DNA from 2 places in the Paenarthrobacter sp. NyZ202 genome. Region 2 is predicted to be linked to the other one. Evidence: predicted binding sites of a transcription regulator. Region 2 holds the regulator's gene; the other holds the start of a gene.

Region 1 (6,404 bases), 660 kb from region 2:
CCCGAGCGCACCGTGAAACGGGACCCGTGCGGCCCGGTCCCCGCAGGGTTTTCCATCTTTTCAATCCCCTCTACCCGGGTGCGGTGCTCAACGGGAAGATTGAAGGTCCGGGCGTACTTTTCGAGGTAGTCCGCCAGCTCGTCCTTGGAAGGGAAGGCCACCCGGTCCCCGGGGAAGGGTGCCCCGGGCAGGCCGTCATACTTGGCCGGGGTAAAGAGGCGCAAGGAATCCCACCTCTGCCGCCAGGCGTCACCGCTCCTGGCGTGCTCGTCAAGGATCAGGAAGTCGTGGCCTGACCGCGCCAGCCAGTAGCCCAGCGCAAGCCCTGACTGCCCGCCTCCCACGATGATCGTTTCCACAGTTTTGCTATTTTCCGGTTCCATCGTCTGGTCCCTTTCGCTTCACGTGTTGATTTCCGGTACCGCAAGCACCAGGCCAGCATCAGCGCCGAAGCAACCACATAGAAGGAGTGCAACAGCCATACCGGTCCAGCCGGCAGATCGAAGACGTACAGAGAGTGAACGGCGTTCGCGACGTTGGTCAGGGCAATATTGCCCAGGCTGTAGGAGGCCAGGTCCTTGGTGCGGACGGCCTTGGCCAGCATGGGGAGCATGCTGGCTGCGAAGAGCACCGTGGAGACGGTCCCGGCCAGCAGTGGAATGTTCATACAGCCACGCTATGGTTCCAGCCCGGGACACCGCCTCGGGAGCATGACCCATCCTTCCCGTCAGGGCATGGGTACTTATGCCCATAGCCCGGTATTGGGGCGTCAGTCCAGCAACCGGTGCTCGTAGGCGTAACTGGTGGCCGCCGCACGGGACGGCACGGACAACTTGGTCAGGATGTTGCTGACGTGATGAGCCACGGTCTTTTCGCTCAGGTAGAGCGAACGGGCGATGGCCTTGTTGGGATTGCCCCCGGCAACGAGCCGCAGGACTTCCAACTCCCTGGCGCTCAGCGGCGAGGTGCCGGAGCCAGCCGGAGATGCGCTGACCTCCAGGACGTCGCGGAGGGAAGGATGAGCGCCCAGCCCGGAGAATTCGGCCTTGGCTGCCTCGAACTCCATCGCCGCTGAATCCTGGTCGCCAAGCCCGGCGCAGGCGCGTCCTACCAAGACGCGGCAACGGGCGGCATCGAAGGGCGCCTCCAGGCCGTACCAGATCCGCCAGGCTTTCCGTGCCGCCGCCAACGTCTCGAGCGGGCGGCTTTCGGCCAGGAACACCCCGGCCTCCGCCTGCGCTGCCAAGGCGTGCTCCAACGGCCTGACGGACTCCCCCGCCCGGGTTGAGAACTCATCGGCGGCTTCCCTTGCCGCTCCGGCGTCCTTCGCAGCGAGTTCCACTTCCACCAGCGCCGGCAGCAGGCGGTACCTGTTGGCTGGATCGGCTGCGGCAACCGCGCGGCGCATCATGGCCTGCGCCTGGGAAATCCTGCCCTGGGCAACCCGCATCAGCGCCAAGCCCGGCAGCGGTTCAAACCCTGTTTCCCCGGCTTTTGCGTACGCTGCTTCGGCTGCTTCCCAATCTCCCCTGAGCCGAAGCACCTCGCCTTGCTGGTACCACGCCCCGTAGAGGGCTTCAGGATCTCCCCGGCGCGAGCGGTCCTGCGCGATGCGGGCGGCATCAAGGGCGTCGTCCCATGCACCGTGGAGGATGAACAGCTCAGCCCGGTGGTTCTGGCATTGGCCACTGAACATCACCATATCCGGGCGGTCCCCGCACCAGCGCTCCAGCGACGTGGTCCATTCCCGGGCCCGGCGCACATCGTAGGCAAGCCGGCAACTGCCGATCACTGCACAGTAAATGATCCCGGTGGGAATCGGGGATATCCCGCCCGCGGTGACAGACAACATCACCCCATCCAGGAGCTGCAGCCCCTCGTCGGGAAAACCCAGCGTCAACCGGGCCGTGCCCAGGCCAAGCTGCCCCAAGGCCATGAGGTCCCGGTCCTGGAAACGCCGTCCAATACCCAAGGCGCGGGTAAAGAGTTCCTCGCTCTTCGCCGGGCTCCCGTGGTAGAGCGCCCCGAGCGCCGACGGAATCAGGAGGTAACCCTCCGCCGGGCCGGCACCGTTCATTGACTCGACCAGTTGCGTGGCCCTGGACATCCACGCTGAACCGTGGGAACTCTCGCCGATGTCCATCAGGTAGAGGACCATCCAGGCGGCGCATCTCGCGGCCCCCGGTACATCCCCCATGGCCAGGAAGTCATCATGTGCCCGGGTCAGGTATTCCTCCCCCTGGGAGTCCTTGCCCAGCAGCATGGCCACCGATGCCAACGTTTCGAGGTCCTCGGCAGGAAGGCCGCCCTCTGCGTCCGCCCGGGCGAGGCACTCCAAGGCCTCGCTCCAGCGGTGTTCCGAATACGCTGAGCGGCCCTGGTCCAAGGCTGTGGCCGGTACTGACATGACTCACCCCGCGGCCTCAAGCAGCCGGGGTTGGCCCGCCCAAGCCGCCGTATAAGCGTCAGGGTACCGCCGCCGTCGGACGCTCACAATAGCGGCAGCGCACCCGGGTGAAGGCAGCAAGAAGCCCCGGCCACGCGCACGTGACCGGGGCTCTTTGATGCAGTCAGCTTAGTGCTGGTGACCTGCGTGTGCGTCTTCTTCCTCGGCCGGCTTCTCGGCAACCAGGGTCTCGGTGGTGAGGACCAGGGCTGCAATGGAAGCGGCGTTGCGGAGTGCGGAGCGGGTGACCTTGACGGGGTCGATCACGCCTGCGGCGATCAGGTCCTCGTACTCGCCGGACTTGGCGTTGAAGCCGTGGTTGGCCTCAAGGTCGGACACGCGGGAAACAACCACGAAACCGTCGAAGCCGGCGTTCTGGGCGATCCAGCGAAGGGGCTGGACCAGAGCGCGGCGCACGATGCCGACAGCGGCAGCTGCGTCACCTTCCAGTGCCTTGACCTCCGGGGACTCATCCAGTGCCTTCAGGGCGTGGACGAGGGCGGAGCCGCCACCGGAGACGATGCCTTCTTCGAGGGCAGCACGCGTGGAGGACACAGCGTCCTCGATGCGGTGCTTCTTTTCCTTGAGCTCAACCTCGGTGGCTGCGCCAACCTTGATCACGCCGATGCCGCCGGCCAGCTTGGCCAGGCGTTCCTGCAGCTTCTCGCGGTCCCAGTCGGAGTCGGTGCGGGCGAGCTCTGCGCGGAGCTGTGCAACGCGGTCGGCCACGTCCTGCTCCGTGCCGGCGCCGTCAACGATGGTGGTGTTGTCCTTGGTAACCGTGATGCGGCGGGCAGTACCCAGCACCTCAAGGCCAACGGTGTCCAGGCTGAGGCCCAGGTCCGGGGAGACAACCTGCGCACCGGTGAGGGTGGCGATGTCCTGGAGCATGGCCTTGCGGCGGTCACCGAAGCCCGGTGCCTTGACGGCCACAACGTTGAGCGTTCCGCGGATACGGTTGACGATCAGCGTGGACAGGGCTTCGCCTTCAATGTCCTCGGCGATGATGAAGAGCGGCTTGGAAGCCTGGAGGGCCTTCTCCAGCAGCGGCAGGAATTCCTGCAGGGAGGAGATCTTGCCCTGGTTGATCAGGATCAGCGCGTCTTCGAGGACGGCTTCCTGGCGCTCTGCGTCCGTGACGAAGTACGGCGACAGGTAGCCCTTGTCGAACTGCATGCCCTCGGTGAGGACCAGTTCGGTCTGGGTGGTGGAGGACTCTTCGATGGTGATGACGCCATCCTTGCCCACCTTGCCGAAAGCTTCTGCAAGGAGCTCTCCAACCTCATCGCTCTGCGCGGAGATGGCGGCAACGTTGGCGACCTGGGTGCCTTCTACTTCGCGGGCGTTCTCCAGGAGGCGGGCGGCGATGGCTTCCACGGAAACCTCGATGCCGCGCTTGATCTCGCCCGGAGCTGCGCCGGCTGCGACGTTGCGGAGGCCTTCCTTGACCAGGGCCTGGGCCAGGACGGTGGCCGTGGTGGTGCCGTCACCGGCGACATCGTTGGTCTTGGTGGCTACTTCCTTGGCCAGCTGTGCGCCAAGGTTCTCGTACGGGTCGTCAAGCTCCACCTCACGGGCGATGGTCACGCCGTCATTGGTGATCGTGGGCGCGCCCCACTTCTTGTCCAGTACGACGTTGCGGCCGCGCGGGCCCAGCGTCACCTTGACAGTGTTGGCGAGCTTGTCGATACCGGCCTCAAGAGACCGGCGGGCAGCATCGTTGAATGCAAGCTGCTTTGCCATGGTTGTGTCCTTTCAAGACGGAAAACCCGCACCGCGGCGGCTCGGAGTGTTTCCAAAGTGCCTGCGGTGCGGGAATCCAGGAAGTTACTTAACGACGATCGCGAGGACGTCGCGGGCGGACAGAACGAGGTACTCGCTGCCACCGGTCTTGACTTCGGTTCCGCCGTACTTGGAGTAGATGACGACGTCGCCAACAGCTACGTCAACCGGAACGCGGTTGCCGTTGTCATCGAAGCGGCCGGGGCCGATTGCAACAACTTCGCCTTCCTGCGGCTTCTCCTGTGCGGAGTCCGGAATGACCAGGCCGGAAGCCGTGGTCTGCTCTGCTTCGAGCGGGCGAACAACAATACGATCCTCAAGAGGCTTAATCGAGACCGACACTCGGATCTCTCCTTTTCATGAGCTGATTCATGGACTAAGAACAAGGGTGCCGAGGCGTGCAACCGTCGTCGCGGTGCCGGCAGCTTACCTGGCGTGGTTAGCAGCCTCACGGGGAGAGTGCTAACACAGACTCTATGTAAGCCGTTAGCACTCGGTCAAGGCGAGTGCCAGCATTTCGTCATGGGTGAACCCGCTACTGGTCCCGGAGATCGTCCAGATCGTAATCCTCGTCATCGCCGTCCGCCGCCGCAGCCCCGCGGTTGAGGTACAGCGCAATCCCCGACGCAACTGCCACGACGCCGGAAACCACCAGGCCGATGGTCCCGCCCGTGCGGGCACCCGTATACAACTCCCGGATGTCACGGGCCTCGTCGGTGGCATCGTTGACGCTCTTGCCCGTCACCGAGTAGGCGGCGGCATTGAAGGAATCCAAGGCAAAAATGACGATGAGCAGGCCGATGCAGATCACCGCGATCACCACGCCGGCGATCAGGGCAGGACGGGCATAAGTGGAAAGGGACCGGCCGGCGGAATGTCCATCGGCTCCGGGCCGGACGGATTGGTTTCCGCCGGTGTTGTTGGTGTCGGAGGGCTGCGGAGCTGCGGTGTCTTCCATGAAATCAACCCTATCGGGCTGATCACCATCGTCCCGGTCCGGGAGGGGAAAACGTTAGGCTGGATGCCATGCCCAACGCTCCCCAGGAACACCTTGCACCTTTGCTGACTACCGAAGGATGGGAGCTCCTCGCGTCGCTCGGGCCGTACCGGGAAGCCGACGCCCTGGCCCTGAACGCGGATCTGCGCAAGGCCGGGCACTCCCCCGAACTCGTGGCGGCCGTCCTGACCCAGTCCCGCCTGCGTACCAAGGCCGAGGCGAAGTTCGGCGAGTTCGCCCACCGGATGCTCTTCACCCAGGCGGGCCTGGAACAGGCTACGCGCCTCAATGTCGCCGCGCGCCACGCCGAGCGCTTCGCCAAGGCCGGTGTCACCCATGTTGCCGACCTGGGCTGCGGGCTCGGAGCCGATTCCCTGGCCCTGGCGTCGATGGATATCTCAGTTACCGCCGTGGAGATGGATGAAACCACGGCCGCCTGTGCCACCATCAACCTCATGCCGTTCCCCCACGCAGTGGTGGTGCACGCCGACGCTGCCTCCGTTGAGCTGGATGGCGTGGACGGTATCTGGCTGGATCCCGCCCGGCGCACCACCTCCACGTCCGGCACCACCAGGATCTGGGACCCTGAGGCCTTCTCTCCCCCACTGTCGTTCGTGGAACACCTTGCCTCCACCGGACGATCCGTGGGAGTCAAGATGGGCCCGGGCATGCCGCATGATTCGGTCCCTGAGGGCTGCGAGGCCCAGTGGGTTTCGGTAAGCGGTGACGTCACGGAGGTGACCCTGTGGTTCAACGCCGTCGCCCGCCCCGGAGTACGCCGGGCCGCCCTCGTCATCGGGCCGCAGGGCGCCGCGGAGATCACCAGCGGCGAGGATTTCGACGGCGGTCCGGCAGCCGCCGTCGGGCCTGTTGAAGGTTACCTGTACGAACCGGACGGTGCGGTGATCCGCGCAGGACTGGTGGCCGACGTCGCCGAACGGCTGGGCGGGCACCTGGCGGATGAACACATCGCCTACATCTTCGCCCCGGAGCTGCACGACTCACCGTTCGCCCGCGCCTACAAAGTCATCGAGACCATGCCGTACAACGTCAAGGCGCTGAAGGCCTGGGTAAAAGCGAATGGCATCACCGTGCTGGACATCAAGAAGCGGGGAACAGCAGTCACCCCGGAGGAACTGAGGAAGCAGTTGCTGCCCGGCAAGCCCGCCGCAAAGTCCA
Region 2 (6,404 bases):
GCCCGACGCCATCCAGCGCACCCGGCGAGGCGAAGAAAACGGGATTGCTCACCGCTACAGGTTACCGAGCTTGTCCCGGAGCTTGGCGAACATGCCGCCGCTAGCCACCAGCTTGCCCTCCGTGAACTGTTCCCCGCGCAACTTGGCGAGCTGCCTTAGCAGGTCTTCCTGCGCCGCATCCAGCTTGCTGGGCGTCTCAACATGGAGGTGCACTTTGAGGTCGCCGCGGCCATACCCACGCAGGTGTGTCACACCGAGACCACGCAGGGTGATGATTTCACCGGATTGGGTTCCGGACTTGACGTCGATTTCCTGCGGGCCGTCAAAGGTTTCAAGGTTCAATTCGGTGCCGAGCGCGGCTGCAGTCATCGGCACGCTCAACGTTGCGTGGAGGTCGTCGCCTTCCCTGACGTACGTGGGATCGTTGTTGACCCGGATCTCCACGTACAGGTCGCCGGCCGGACCACCTGCAGGACCGGCCTCGCCCTGGCCGGAGAGCTGGATACGGGTTCCTGTGGCTACACCGGCGGGGACCTTGATGGTGAGCGAACGGCGGCTGCGGATACGTCCCTGGCCGCTGCACTCGTTGCACGGATCCTTGATGATGGTGCCGAAGCCCTCACAGGAACCGCAGGGTGCCGTGGTCATCACCTGGCCGAGGATGGACCGGACCGCGCGCTGTACCTGGCCGCTTCCGCCACAGATGTCGCACCGCTCCGGATGCGTGCCCGGGCGGCAGCAACTGCCGTCACAGGTGGGGCATACGACGGCGGTATCTACTTCAAGCTTCTTATTGACACCGAAGACGGCATCCTTGAGGTCGATCCTGACGCTGATGAGGGCGTCCTGTCCGCGGCGTACACGGGAAGCCGGGCCTGCGTGGCCGCCTGCGCCACCGCCGAAGAAAGTATCGAAGATGTCCTGGAACGCGAAACCCTGGCCGGAGTAGCCGCCACCGAACCCGTTGTCGGTACCGTTCTCGTTGCCGGTTGCATCGTACACCCGCCGCTTCTGGGGGTCGGACAGGACTTCGTAAGCATGGGTCACTGCTTTGAACTGTTCCGCGACGTCCTCGCCCGGGTTGACGTCCGGGTGAAGCTTTCGTGCCAACTTTCGGTACGCCTTTTTGATCTCTTCTCCGGTCGCTTCCGGGGAGACTCCCAAAACGTCATAGTGGCTGCTCAAAGTCGGTATCTCTTCCTTGTTGTACTGCAGTTCTTTACCACGGGGCTGCTTCAGCCACCGAGAATTCGTGACAGGTATCTGGCCACGGCGCGTACCGCGGCCATGGTGGTGGGATAGTCCATCCTGGTGGGACCAAGGATTCCGACTTTGGCTCCCGAGCCGTAGCCGGTAGCCACCACCGATGCTTCCGCCAGCCCGTCGTAGGGGTTCTCGCGCCCGATGCTGACCGTTACACCCCGTGGGTCGTCGCCCATATCCGACAACAACCGGAGCATGACCACTTGTTCCTCAAGGGCTTCAAGAACCGGGCCGATGCTCAGGGGAAAGTCGACGTTGGAGCGGGCCAGGTTGGCAGTTCCGGCCAGCAGAATCCGCTCCTCCCTGCTGGTATCGCTCAAAGTTTCGAGTCCGTGGGCAAGTCTCTGCGCCAGGCCCCGGAGCTCGGGACGGCACAGCGCGACCACCGAGGGAAGAACCTGGGGCAGGAGGGACAACTGCGTGCCGGCAATGCTGCCAAGGAACTTGGAGCGCAGAGCCATCAGGGCGTCGTTGGAGACCTCAGATCCGGTCTCGATGACTTTCTGGCCCACGCTGCCGGTGTCGGCGATGAGGACTGCCAGTACCTGGGTTGGGCCCAGGAGGACGAATTCCACGTGGCGTACCAGGGCTTGCTTGGAGTGGGGATACTGCACCACGGCCACCTGGTTGGTCAGCTGGGACAGCAGCCGTACGGTCCGCTCCAGGATGTCATCAAGATCATCCGGTCCTTCAAGCAGGGAATGGATGGCGCGCCGTTCCGCAGCAGACAGAGGCTTGACCTGTGAGATCCGGTCCACGAACAGGCGATAGCCCTTGTCCGTGGGAATGCGCCCCGCACTCGTGTGCGGCGCTGCGATGAGGCCTTCCTCTTCCAGGACCGCCATGTCGTTCCTGATGGTGGCACTGGACACGCCAAGATGGTGCCTCTCCACCAACGCCTTTGACCCCACGGGCTCCCGGGAGTGTACGTAGTCCTCAACGATGGCACGGAGCACTTCAAGCTTGCGTGGCTCACTCATTGCAACACCTCCTGACGACTTTCCCCGGTCCCGCCGACCACTGATCGCGGGACAGACGGCTCACACCGTTTTTAGCACTCAACATGCCCAAGTGCTAATAGTCTAGTATGCGCCCCGGCGTTGTTAGCATGGAAACCGCCCGCCGGGATGTCGGGCGCGGGCCGCGCACCCTTGCCGTCCTGCTAATCCCGCCCAGCTACGAGAGGCAGGCCCTTGGCCTTTGACACGTGGGGTCCCACCGATCTCTCCGCCCCGGCCAAAACCGGGCTCCCTGAAGTCGCCGTCCAGCGGGGCATGGTCCTGGAGGACGTGCAGTCCGGCTGGGTGGGAGAAGTCACGCGCGTGGAGAAATCCGGCGGAATGCATATCGTGTCGCTGGAGGACCGCCGGGGCAAGACCAAATCCTTTCAGCTCGGTTATGGCTTCCTTCTGGAAGGCCAAGCCATCCGGCTCATGCCGCCCGCGGCGAAAGCGCCCGCCTCGCCGGCAGGTGGCCGTACAGCATCCGGCTCGGTGCGGGTGGAGGGCCAGCGGGCCCAGGTAGCCAAGGCGAGCCGGATCTGGGTTGAGGGCAAGCACGATGCCGAACTCGTGGAAAAAGTCTGGGGTGACGACTTGCGGGCCGAGGGCATCGTGGTGGAACCACTGCACGGCGTGGATGACCTCAAGGCCGCGATTGCCGCCTTCAAGCCTGGTCCCGGGCGTCGGCTTGGCATCCTGGTGGACCACCTTGTGGCCGGCTCCAAGGAATCCCGGATCGCTGCGGAGGCGATGACGTTTCCCGGCGCCACGGGAAACGTACTGATTGTCGGACACCCTTATGTGGACGTATGGCAGGCGATCAGGCCCAAAGTCCTCGGCATCGAGCAGTGGCCCTCAGTTCCCAGGGGCATGGACTGGAAAACCGGAATCCTGAAGGCTTTTGGGTGGCCGCACACCACCGCCGAGGACATCGGCCTGGGCTGGCAGCGGCTCCTGGGGGCGGTACGTACCTACGCCGATCTCGAGGCCTCGCTGTTGGGGAGGGTGGAAGAAGTCATCGACTTCCTCACGGCCCCTTAGCGGAAATTCCCGGCGCGGGTCACGGCACCGTGGTCCCGGAACCCGGCCGGGACACAGTATTCTGGGACAGCAAGACCGCAGCACCTCGAAGCAAAGGGAACACACCGTGGCAGACAACGCACCTGATGAGCCGGGCCGGGCCGCTGGTCAGCCCCAGTACCATGGCGCACCTGCGAACGCACTCCCCCTGACCGCAGGCGAAGACCGCCAGTGGGCCACCTTGGCGCACTTCGGCGGCATCCTGGGCTGCATTCCCTCCCTGCTGATCTACCTGATCTTCAAGGACCGCGGGCCCTTCACGGCCCAGGAATCCAAGGAAGCACTGAATTTCACGCTTCCTCCCACCATTGCCGCCGCAGTGGCGAACATCCTGGTGCTCCTGCCGGTGGTGGGCAACATCTTCGCGGTCATTGCCACAGCCATCTGGGTGGCCCTGACCTGCTTCTCCGTCTCAGCCGGTATCCGCGTCAACCACGGGCAGCCGCACCGCTACCGGTTCAACCTCCGCTGGATCAAGTAGCTCACTCCGGCAAGATCCTGCGGACAACAGCATCGGCAAGCAGCCGCCCCTTCAGGGTGAGCTGCAGACTGCCCCGGAAGGCAGCCGCCGGGTCCACCAAACCATCGGCGATCAGCCCGGCCATGGCGTGCCGGCCGGAGCCACCCAGGGCATCAACGAGCAGACCCGAGGCGAGCCTCGCCTCCAGCATGATGCGCTCCACTTCCCGGGTTCCGGCGTCGAGCGTTTCGCGCCCGGCGGCCGGTGAGCTCCCAGCGGCCAGCCGCGAGGCGTAGGCCACAGGGTGCTTGACGTTCCACCAACGGACGCCGCCCACATGTGAGTGGGCGCCGGGGCCGATTCCCCACCAGTCGTCGCCCCGCCAGTAGGCGAGGTTATGGCGGCAAGCCTGGTCCGGGGTCCGCGCCCAGTTACTGACCTCGTACCACTCCAGGCCGGCCTGGGAGATCAGGGCGTCGGCGAGTTCGTACTTGGCCGCGTGATCGTCGTCGTCAATACCCGGCACCTCACCGCGGCGGATTTGGGCGGCAAGCTTGGTGCCGTCTTCAACAATCAGCGCGTAGGCACTGATGTGGTCGGGTTCGTAGGAGAGGGCAGTTTCCAACGAGGTCTGCCAGTCCTCCATCGATTCCCCCGGTGTGCCGTAAATGAGGTCAAGGCTGACCGCCAGGCCTGCTTCCCTGGCCCATTGCACCACTTGGGGGACTTTACTGGGAGTATGTGTGCGGTCGAGGACCTTGAGCACATGCGGCACGGCCGACTGCATCCCGAAAGAAACCCTGGTGAACCCCGCGTCGGCCAGCACCTGCAGGGACTCAGGAGTAACGGAATCCGGGTTGGCCTCAGTGGTGACTTCGGCACCGGGCGCAAGGCCCCACTCCGCGACTGCGGCACGCAGTATTTGGGCGAGGTCCCCGGCAGGCAGCAGCGTGGGCGTTCCGCCGCCGAAGAACACAGTGCTCAGCGGGCGGCGCGGCACTCCGGAAGCGTCCAGTGCCGATGCCGCGAAAGCGACTTCGGCCACCGCGGTGCCGGCGTACGCATCCTGAGACGCGCCTCCACCCAGTTCCGTGGCCGTGTACGTGTTGAAATCGCAGTACCCGCACCTGACGGCGCAGAACGGGATGTGGACATACAGCCCGAACCTGCGGTGTTCGACGCCGGACTGCACCTGCGGGGGCAGCAGGCCGTCCGCAGGTGCCGGGTCGCCCAAAGGAAGGACGCTGGGCATGACTACTTCTTGGCCTTGTCCTTGGACTCGTCGGTGGTCAGCGCCGCGATGAACGCCTCCTGCGGCACCTCCACGCGCCCAACCATCTTCATGCGCTTCTTGCCTTCCTTCTGCTTTTCCAGCAGCTTGCGCTTACGGGTGATGTCGCCGCCGTAGCACTTGGCAAGAACATCCTTGCGGATGGCCCGGATGTTTTCACGGGCGATGATCCGGGAACCGATCGCAGCCTGGATGGGAACTTCGAACTGCTGGCGCGGGATCAGCTCGCGCAGCTTGGACGTCATCATCACACCGTACGCGTATGCCTTGTCGCGGTGCGTAATGGCGCTGAAGGCGTCCACCTGTTCGCCCTGGAGAAGGATGTCCACCTTGACAAGGTCGGCCACCTGCTCGCCGTCGGCCTTCCAGTCCAGCGAGGCGTAGCCCCGGGTCTTGGATTTGAGCTGGTCAAAGAAGTCGAACACGATTTCCGCCAGCGGAATCCAGTAGCGCATCTCGACGCGGTCCTCGGACAGGTAGTCCATGCCCCGCATTTGACCCCGCCGGTTCTGGCAGAGTTCCATGATCGCGCCCACGAACTCGTTCGGCGCAAGGATGGTCGCCGCCACCATGGGTTCGCGGACTTCGTTCACCTTGCCCGTGGGGAACTCGGACGGATTGGTCACGGTGGCGATCGACTTGTCCTCGAGGGTGACCTCGTACACCACGTTGGGAGCGGTGGAAATGAGGTCCAGGTTGAATTCGCGTTCCAGCCGTTCGCGGACGATCTCCAAGTGGAGGAGGCCGAGGAAGCCGACACGGAAGCCGAAGCCGAGGGCCGCGGAGGTTTCCGGCTCGTAGACCAGCGCAGCGTCATTGAGCTTCAGCTTGTCCAAGGCCTCGCGGAGGTTGGGGTAGTCCGTGCCGTCCAACGGGTAGAGGCCCGAGAAGACCATGGGCTTGGGATCCTGGTAGCCCCCAAGGATCTCCTGCGCAGGCTTGGCGTGGTTGGTGACGGTGTCGCCTACCTTGGACTGGCGCACGTCCTTCACGCCGGTGATCAGGTAGCCGACCTCGCCAACGCCCAGCCCTTTGGACGGGACCGGTTCCGGCGAGCTGACGCCGATCTCCAGCAGCTCATGGCTCGCCTTGGTGGACATCATCTGGATCCGCTCCCTCGGCGAGAGCTGGCCATCCACGACACGCACATAGGTGACGACACCGCGGTAGGTGTCGTAGACGGAGTCGAAGATCATGGCACGCGCAGGAGCATCGGCGTTGCCCACCGGGGCGGGAATGTCACGGACAATCCTGTCCAGCAGGGCCTCGACCCCCACACCGGTCTTGCCGGAGACCTTCAGGACTTCCT

What was found. The regulator HrcA, encoded in region 2, represses chaperone genes, less so after heat shock. The targets are predictions, from matches to a motif close to TTNGCACTCGNNNNNNNCGAGTGCNAA.
Region 1: a site for HrcA is predicted at 4,715-4,741, ahead of groES (co-chaperone GroES). Genes of this name have one in related genera too.

Annotation. Positions count from the first base shown of each region.
Region 1 covers NZ_CP187556.1:3,160,856-3,167,259, forward strand. The annotation lists gene ACPFL9_RS14635 (flavin-containing monooxygenase) at 1-359, opposite strand, end outside; gene ACPFL9_RS14640 (hypothetical protein) at 278-667, opposite strand; gene ACPFL9_RS14645 (LuxR C-terminal-related transcriptional regulator) at 770-2,407, opposite strand; gene groL (chaperonin GroEL) at 2,576-4,189, opposite strand; gene groES (co-chaperone GroES) at 4,274-4,570, opposite strand; gene ACPFL9_RS14660 (hypothetical protein) at 4,764-5,186, opposite strand; gene ACPFL9_RS14665 (THUMP-like domain-containing protein) at 5,255-6,404, shown strand, end outside.
Region 2 covers NZ_CP187556.1:2,499,366-2,505,769, forward strand. The annotation lists gene ACPFL9_RS11555 (16S rRNA (uracil(1498)-N(3))-methyltransferase) at 1-52, opposite strand, end outside; gene dnaJ (molecular chaperone DnaJ) at 55-1,185, opposite strand; gene hrcA (heat-inducible transcriptional repressor HrcA) at 1,236-2,243, opposite strand; gene ACPFL9_RS11570 (DUF3097 domain-containing protein) at 2,457-3,305, shown strand; gene ACPFL9_RS11575 (DUF4870 domain-containing protein) at 3,412-3,825, shown strand; gene hemW (radical SAM family heme chaperone HemW) at 3,827-5,056, opposite strand; gene lepA (translation elongation factor 4) at 5,059-6,404, opposite strand, start outside.